Rubinisphaera italica: one gene and its partner. The protein of the gene in region 2 interacts with the protein of the main gene of each other region in a pairwise test. Links are inferred from orthologs where the notes say so. Each region holds a gene or a part of one and is shown on either strand. Other genes may lie near its edges.

Region 1 (3,704 bases), 1.7 Mb from region 2 along the record:
TTGCAAATCCATTATTCGCGGGTTCGAATCCCGCTCGCACCTCTTTTTTTTCTCAACACGCACTCATTAAAGCCTCGGATTTTTCCGAGGCTTTTTGCATTACGAATTCCACTCTGAAGTCGTATTGTAAAAAATAAGCAGACCGAGTCACGAACAACTCGGCCTGCTTCAGTAGTCAATTTCCTTCGTTTTGCTTGATCGCATTAAGCCTCAGAATCCTGCTCGGGATTATCAGATTCCGGCTCTGGAACATCTGAACCTCCTGAAACCTCTGGAGTAGTTTCTGTGACAGGTTGCTCCTGAGCGGGATCTGCAACAACCGTATCTTCCGCCCCATCCACCGCAATCAATGCAGGAATTCGAGCCAGAGCCGCCAGTTGATCCCCTTCGGAGAGTCGCATGATGCGAACTCCCTGAGTGTTTCGACCAACCTGGCTGATATCGGCAGCTCTAAGACGCTGGATTTTTCCGCCGGTGCTGATGATCAGGACATCGTCGTCATCATCGACTGCCAGAATGCCAATGACATTGCCGTTTCGGTCTGTCGTACGAATGTCGCGAAGACCTTTGCCGCCACGGCGCTGACGACGATATCGCATACTACTACGCAAATCCGGCTCTTTCGCTTCATCGGAATTATCATCTTCCGATGCTTCCGCTTCCACGGCATCCTCTTCTGGCAATTCGCTGGATTCTCCGTTCCCTTCTGGAGCCTCTTCGCTTTCGCTGCTATCCGCAATCCCAAATGGGGTGCGTTTTCCATACCCGTTTTCACACGCCGTCAAAAGACAAAGGTTTTCCTCTGCCACGACCATGCCAATGATATGATCCCCCTTTGAGAGAGAAATTCCTTTCACACCACGTGTATTTCGGCCCATCGCGCGGGCATCTTCGTGATGAAAACGAATCAGCATCCCTTTTGAAGTCGAGAGGACAACATCGTCGTCAGGAGAAACTTTGACCACTTCGATCAACTGATCATCATCATCGAGCTTGATCGCAATGATGCCCCCCCTCATTGGTCGACTATAAGCAGTCAGTGATGTTTTCTTAACGATTCCTTTTTTGGTGGCCATCATCAGAAATCGTTCGTCATCGAATTCACGAACATCTACACAATTCGCAACATACTCACCCTCTGCCAAAGAAAGCAGATTGACGAGAGCCCGTCCCTTAGCCGTTCTGTTTTGCAGCGGCAAATCGTAGACCTTTTGCCAATAAACCTTCCCGAGATTTGTAAAGAACAAGAGATAGGAATGCGTACTGGCGACAAAGACGTGCTGGATGGGATCCTCGTCATCCTGCTTGGCCCCCGTGATGCCTTTTCCCCCTCGGTTCTGGGCTTTATAGGTCGTTAACTCCGTTCGTTTGATGTAGCCACGCCGAGTCAAAGTCACGACCATCGGGGCTTCGGTGATCAGGGCATCTTTATCGACATCGCCAAGTTCTTCATCGGTAATTTCCGTACGGCGTTTATCGGGATACTTTTTCTGCAACTCGTCCATCTCATCGCGGACAGCCTGACGGATATTGGCTTCGTCCGAGAGCAGATGCAGGCATTCCATAATCTCATCGAGCAGAGTGCTGTGCTCATCCCCCAGCTTTTCCCGTTCGAGATTGGCTAGAGAACCGAGCTGCATCGAAACAATCGCTTCGGCCTGATTCAACGACAGCGAATAATCTTCCTGCACTCCCTGCTCACGAGTGAACTCGGTAAAACCTCGCTCTCCCAGGGCGCGGGCAATCATTTCTCCCGGAACCTTAATATCCCGTAAGCGAAGTTTGGCCTCTGCCCGGGATGGTGATTTGCGGATCGTATCGATCACCTCATCGATATTGAGCTGAGCGATCAACATCCCTTCAACCGTATGCTTGCGCTTGCGAGCTTCAGAGAGCATGAACTCGGTGCGTCGTCGAATAACGGAAACACGATGCCGAATAAATTCGAGCAGCATGTCTTTAACCGACATCAATTTCGGACGGTTACCGACTAAAGCCAGCAGAATGACACTGAATGTCGTCTGCAGCGTCGAATACTTGAGCAATTGAGCCAGCACGACATCCTTGTCCGCATCCCGTTTCAGCACGATATGCAGCCGAACCTGCCAACTTGGAATTTTACGATCGGTCAAATCGACAACGCGTGAAATCCCTTTGACTCGCTCATCTTTGACAAGTGCTTCGAGTTTCTCACGGATGCGATCCCGAGTTTCCATATAAGGAATTTCTGTGACCACGATGACATCAGAATTTTTCTCCGTTTCGAAATGAGTCCGTGCACGCAGTGTGATTGTCGATCGTCCAGTCAAATAGCCCTGACGAATTCCGAATCGGCCGCAAATGACGCCACCGGTTGGAAAATCGGGACCGGGAAGAACTTGAATCAAATCGTCGACACTGCACTCTGGATCATCGATCATCAATTTGACCGCTTCGGAGACCTCATTCAAATTGTGAGGTGGAATACTGGTCGCCATGCCGACCGCAATTCCGTTCGATCCATTCACTAATAAATTGGGAAAACGAGCAGGCAAGACCGTCGGCTCGACTCGTACCTGATCGTATGTCGGAATGAAATCGACCGTATCCCGATTGATATCCGCAAGCATATCAGCCGCCACATTCGACAGCTTAGCTTCCGTATATCGATGTGCAGCAGGCGGCAAGCCCGCCAATGAGCCGAAATTTCCCTGTTTATCGACCAATGTCTCCCGCATCGCCCAGTTTTGAGCCATGCGAACCAGTGTCGAATAGATTGCTGCATCACCGTGGGGATGGTAATTGCCCATCGTTTCCCCAGTGATCTTCGAACATTTCGTTCGACTTGCATTCGGCCCGAGGTTCAAATCGTTCATGGCGACCAGAATGCGGCGTTGAGAAGGCTTCAGACCATCTCGAACATCCGGCAATGCTCGACTGACAATTACGCTCATTGCGTAGGTCAGATAGCTGTTCCGCATTTCATCCTGAATATCGAGCTGGGTAATCCGATCATCACCGGGCGCGGCAAATTTGCCAGTAGGGAGGTTGCCGTCGTCATCATTTCCGTTACTCAAGGGGTGCTCCTGCAGACTCTAAACGCGTTGAAATGGACTCAATCTGGTATACCCTGCGGCATTCACAGTGATCAGAGGCCCTCTCGCGTGAGAACTCCTGACCAACCACACAAAATCGCCATAATCATTTATTAAACAATAAGTTACAGCGAATAAACTTCATTATTCCGGACGAAATCCTCTGTATTAATTCAGAGGGAAATTCCGAAGAAAATTATTAGCGTCAGTTTACCAAAACCAGCCCTGGAGAGCAATTGATCGGCTCCGACTTTCCTGCGCCTATCCTCTACAATGGCAAGCACTTACGAATAATAATGAATTCGGTTTCCGAAAAAGTTATTCCTGGCGGAATCTGCGTGACACTTAAGCTAAAATATGCTTGCCTTCACCCTCGAATGAAAATGAATCAAGAATTAAGATTTTTCCATCCGTTACACCTTTACCGATTCTATTTCGTTTTCTTCTCTCAATATCAATCATTTGCTGTCAGGAACGACCTCAAGTTATTTTTCACCCTATTCTACAGGTATACACACTTAGAATAGAAATCGAATGATGATTGCAATCCAAGACACAGTTGACGTTCTCGAATTCAGCGAAGAGCATCTGCAAATGCTGCTCGACTTAAACAACATGATTGTAACCCCT
Region 2 (3,389 bases):
AGTGCCATTTGCCGACAACAGCTGTTTCATAACCGGCTTTACCGAGCAGAGAGGCAATCGTTGGCGTTTCCGATTTGAGATACATCGGATGTCCCGGAGGAATCCAGTCGTAAATGCCCAGGCGATTCGGAGTTTTGCCCGTCAATAATCCAACTCGAGCCGGAGAACAAACGGGAGCGGCACTGTAGAAATCAGTAAATCGTATTCCCTCTTTGGCCAGCTGATTCAGATTCGGAGTCTTAATATGCGGATGCCCGTAGCATTCGAGATCGCCGTAGCCGAGGTCGTCACAGAGGATGATCAGGAAATTTGGAGGAGCCGCTTGAACGGAGGAATCGAATATAGCGAATGTTAAAATCAGGAGTAGCAACAACAAGTTTCGCATTTCAAAGTCCTCGATAAGTTTTCAAGGCGAGCCGAGTCAGTTATGACTCGGGTATTCTCATGATTATTGTGTGTTCAATGAATTTTAACATCTTCCTTAATGACTCGAACCCACCCGTCGCATAACTGCGACGGCTCGCCATTTACTAAACATCCAACTCTTTCACATCGAGTGCATGTTTCTCAATAAACTCCCGACGTGGTTCCACATGGTCACCCATCAACACACGGAAAATTTCATCCGCTGCGGCGGCATCTTCCATTGTCACTTGCAACAGATTTCGTGTTTCCGGATCCATCGTCGTCATCCACAGTTCTTCCGCATCCATCTCGCCCAGTCCTTTAAAGCGGGTGATGCGGCCCTGAATCAAATCTTCGCCCAGCTTTCGCATATCCATCAGCAGGTCGCGAAGCGAGGTCAGTTGAATTTCTTTCTTCTCGGTTTCGAGATAGTACGGATAGACTACTTCGCCATCTTTTAATCCCGCTGGAATCAAATCGTTGAGTTGGATGCCGTAGTCTTTGAGCTGTTGCAGCAGGGAATTAATCTTACGGATTTCGTGCATGTCGATCATATACAGCTGGCTTGCCGCGGCTGCTTTCTCGTCCAACTCCTGTTCCTGATCGGTTTTCTTCTGCTGATCATCGGCCACTTCAAACTCGGTTCCCCGGCGAACTTTTTCCTCTTCGAGGAATTGTTCCATGCCTGCTTTGTCATAAAACCAGTGAGGATCTTTGCCGATGAGCACCTGGTATCGTGGCAGCTTGCCATCCTGATACAGATCGTTCTGTTGCAGGAACCTTAATGTCACGCCGCGACGTTCCAGAGTTTCGAGTGGCTCATTCAATTCCCGCATGATGCCAATCAACTTCGCGAAGTTTTCACCCTCAAAAATTGCTCCGTCGGATCGGAAGACCAGTTTGGAGTTTGTCTGAGCAACTTCGATCAATTCCCGCATCATCGTTTCGTGAGTCTGCACATAGCGGACCTGCTTGTTCTTTTGCGTCACTTTGTAAAGTGGCGGCTGTGCTATATAAATGCAGCGTTCCTGAACGAGCAGTCGCATGTGACGAAACAGGAAGGTCAACAGGAGTGTGCGAATGTGGCTACCGTCAACATCGGCATCGGTCATCAGAATGATTTTGCCATAGCGACGTTTAGTAATATCTTCGAGTTCGGCTCCTGGGGGAATTCCAATCGCTTTGAAGATGTTCGAGATTTCCGCATTGTCGAGCACTTTGACGAGCTGAGCTTTCTCGACATTCAAAATTTTACCACGCAAAGGCATAATCGCCTGGGTATTGGAATCGCGACCGGTATCGGCGGATCCACCAGCCGAGTCCCCTTCGACGAGATAAACTTCCGTAATATCGAGTTCACGACTGCGACAATCCCGCAGTTTTTCAGGAAGCCCACCAGTCGTGAGGGCACCTTTACGACGGACCATTTCCCGCTGCTTTTTAGCCGCTTCCCGAGCTTCCGCAGCCAGGATACCTTTCTGCAGAATCTTCTTGGCCAGTTGCGGATTCTCTTCCATGAACTTGTTGAGCTGTTCCTGAACGATGGTTGCGACTGCTCCATCGACTTCGGAATTCGTCAGCTTAATTTTCGTCTGCGATTCAAACTGCGGATTCGGAATTCGCACTGTAATAACAGCCGCCAGCCCTTCCCGGAAATCTTCGCCAGTCAGCGTCGCATCCTTGAAAATGTTCTCTTTCTTGCCGTAGGAATTGAGGGTTCGAGTCAAAGCAGTCCGGAAACCACTCAGATGCGTTCCCCCTTCGGGGTTATAAATCCCGTTGGCATAACAGCGAATATTTTCGGAGTAACCATCGTTGTACTGCATTGCCATATCAACAACAGTCACACCATCCTTGCCTTCAATTTTGATGACATCGGGATGCAGCGGATTGTCGGCTCGATTCAAATGCTTGACGAACTCAACAAGTCCATCTTCGTAATGAAACTCATCGGATTGGCCAGACCGCTCATCCACCAGGCGAATTTTCACCCCCGCATTCAGGAAAGCCGCGTCCTGAAGTCGTTTGCGAAGTGTCTCATAGACAAAAGTGGTATCCGGAAAGATCGTCGGATCGGGCATGAAGGTGACTTTGGTTCCTGTCTGATCGGTTGTGCCAAGTTTCGTCAGGCCACTTGTCATTTCACCCTTGGCGAATTCCATCGTCCAGACATGACCTTCACGACGGACTTCCACTTCCAGCCACTCGCTACAGGCATTGACGGCTGTAATCCCCACGCCGTGCAAACCACCGGTGCCAGTCGCGTAACCACTTTCGCGGTCGAACTTTCCCCCGGCATGAATTTTCGTGAACACGATTTCCAGAGCCGACTTGTTCCCTTGTTTTTCCATCGTGCCGACGGGAATTCCACGACCATCATCGGAAACGGTCACCGAATTATCGGAATTGATTTTGACCGTCATCATCGAGGCATGATTGTTGACATACTCATCGAGCACATTGTCCGTCAATTCAAAGACCAGATGATGCAGTCCAACCAGATCGGTCCCGCCAATGTACATGGCCGGCCGCAATCGAATCCCTTCGATTCCCTCCAAAGCACGAATATTGGAGGCCCCGTAATCCTGGGTTTTCTTCGTTTCGTCCATTACGCTCGATCTTCAAAAACTAAATTGATTAATCAAAATCATCATTCCTCAGGAACAACCTGAAGAATCTCCATGTTTATATCTGTGAGTTCAACATTCGCCTTTGCGATTGATGAAATACGGCTCGGGATACAATCTGTTCTGCTATCTCTGGATGTTCTAAATAATAACGCGAGAGATGTTTTTCAGTGACTCCACAGACTAAATCAATTACTTTCCGATTTCCCAAATAGGACTTGGAAGGAGACTCGTAATTTGGATTCGGAACATTGTAGCAGACCACTGCAGAGACGCCGAAAACACAAACATCAAACGAGGGAGGTTCTCCATTGATCAGTCCGTGACGCCTTCCATATTCGCTGATCGCCTGATTGA

The links.
Region 1: the proteins of Pan54_RS19740 (region 2) and gyrA interact in binary tests that used the Escherichia coli proteins (3 or more experiments, as listed by UniProt). The link is inferred for Rubinisphaera italica from one-to-one orthologs.

Annotation. Positions count from the first base shown.
Region 1 is NZ_SJPG01000001.1:3,505,892-3,509,595, forward strand. The notes cover bases 4-3,380. They hold gyrA (DNA gyrase subunit A), read right to left. Parts: upstream 3,057-3,380; coding sequence 204-3,056; downstream 4-203. UniProt on the Escherichia coli protein: A type II topoisomerase that negatively supercoils closed circular double-stranded (ds) DNA in an ATP-dependent manner to maintain chromosomes in an underwound state.
Region 2 is NZ_SJPG01000001.1:5,183,649-5,187,037, forward strand. What follows is about bases 273-3,334. They hold Pan54_RS19740 (DNA gyrase subunit B), read right to left. Parts: upstream 3,015-3,334; coding sequence 531-3,014; downstream 273-530. Other genes in these bases: Pan54_RS19735 (sulfatase-like hydrolase/transferase), read right to left, coding at 273-385; Pan54_RS19745 (ATP-binding protein), read right to left, coding at 3,091-3,334. Outside these bases: more of Pan54_RS19735, read right to left, coding at 1-272; more of Pan54_RS19745, read right to left, coding at 3,335-3,389. UniProt on the Escherichia coli protein: DNA gyrase negatively supercoils closed circular double-stranded DNA in an ATP-dependent manner to maintain chromosomes in an underwound state.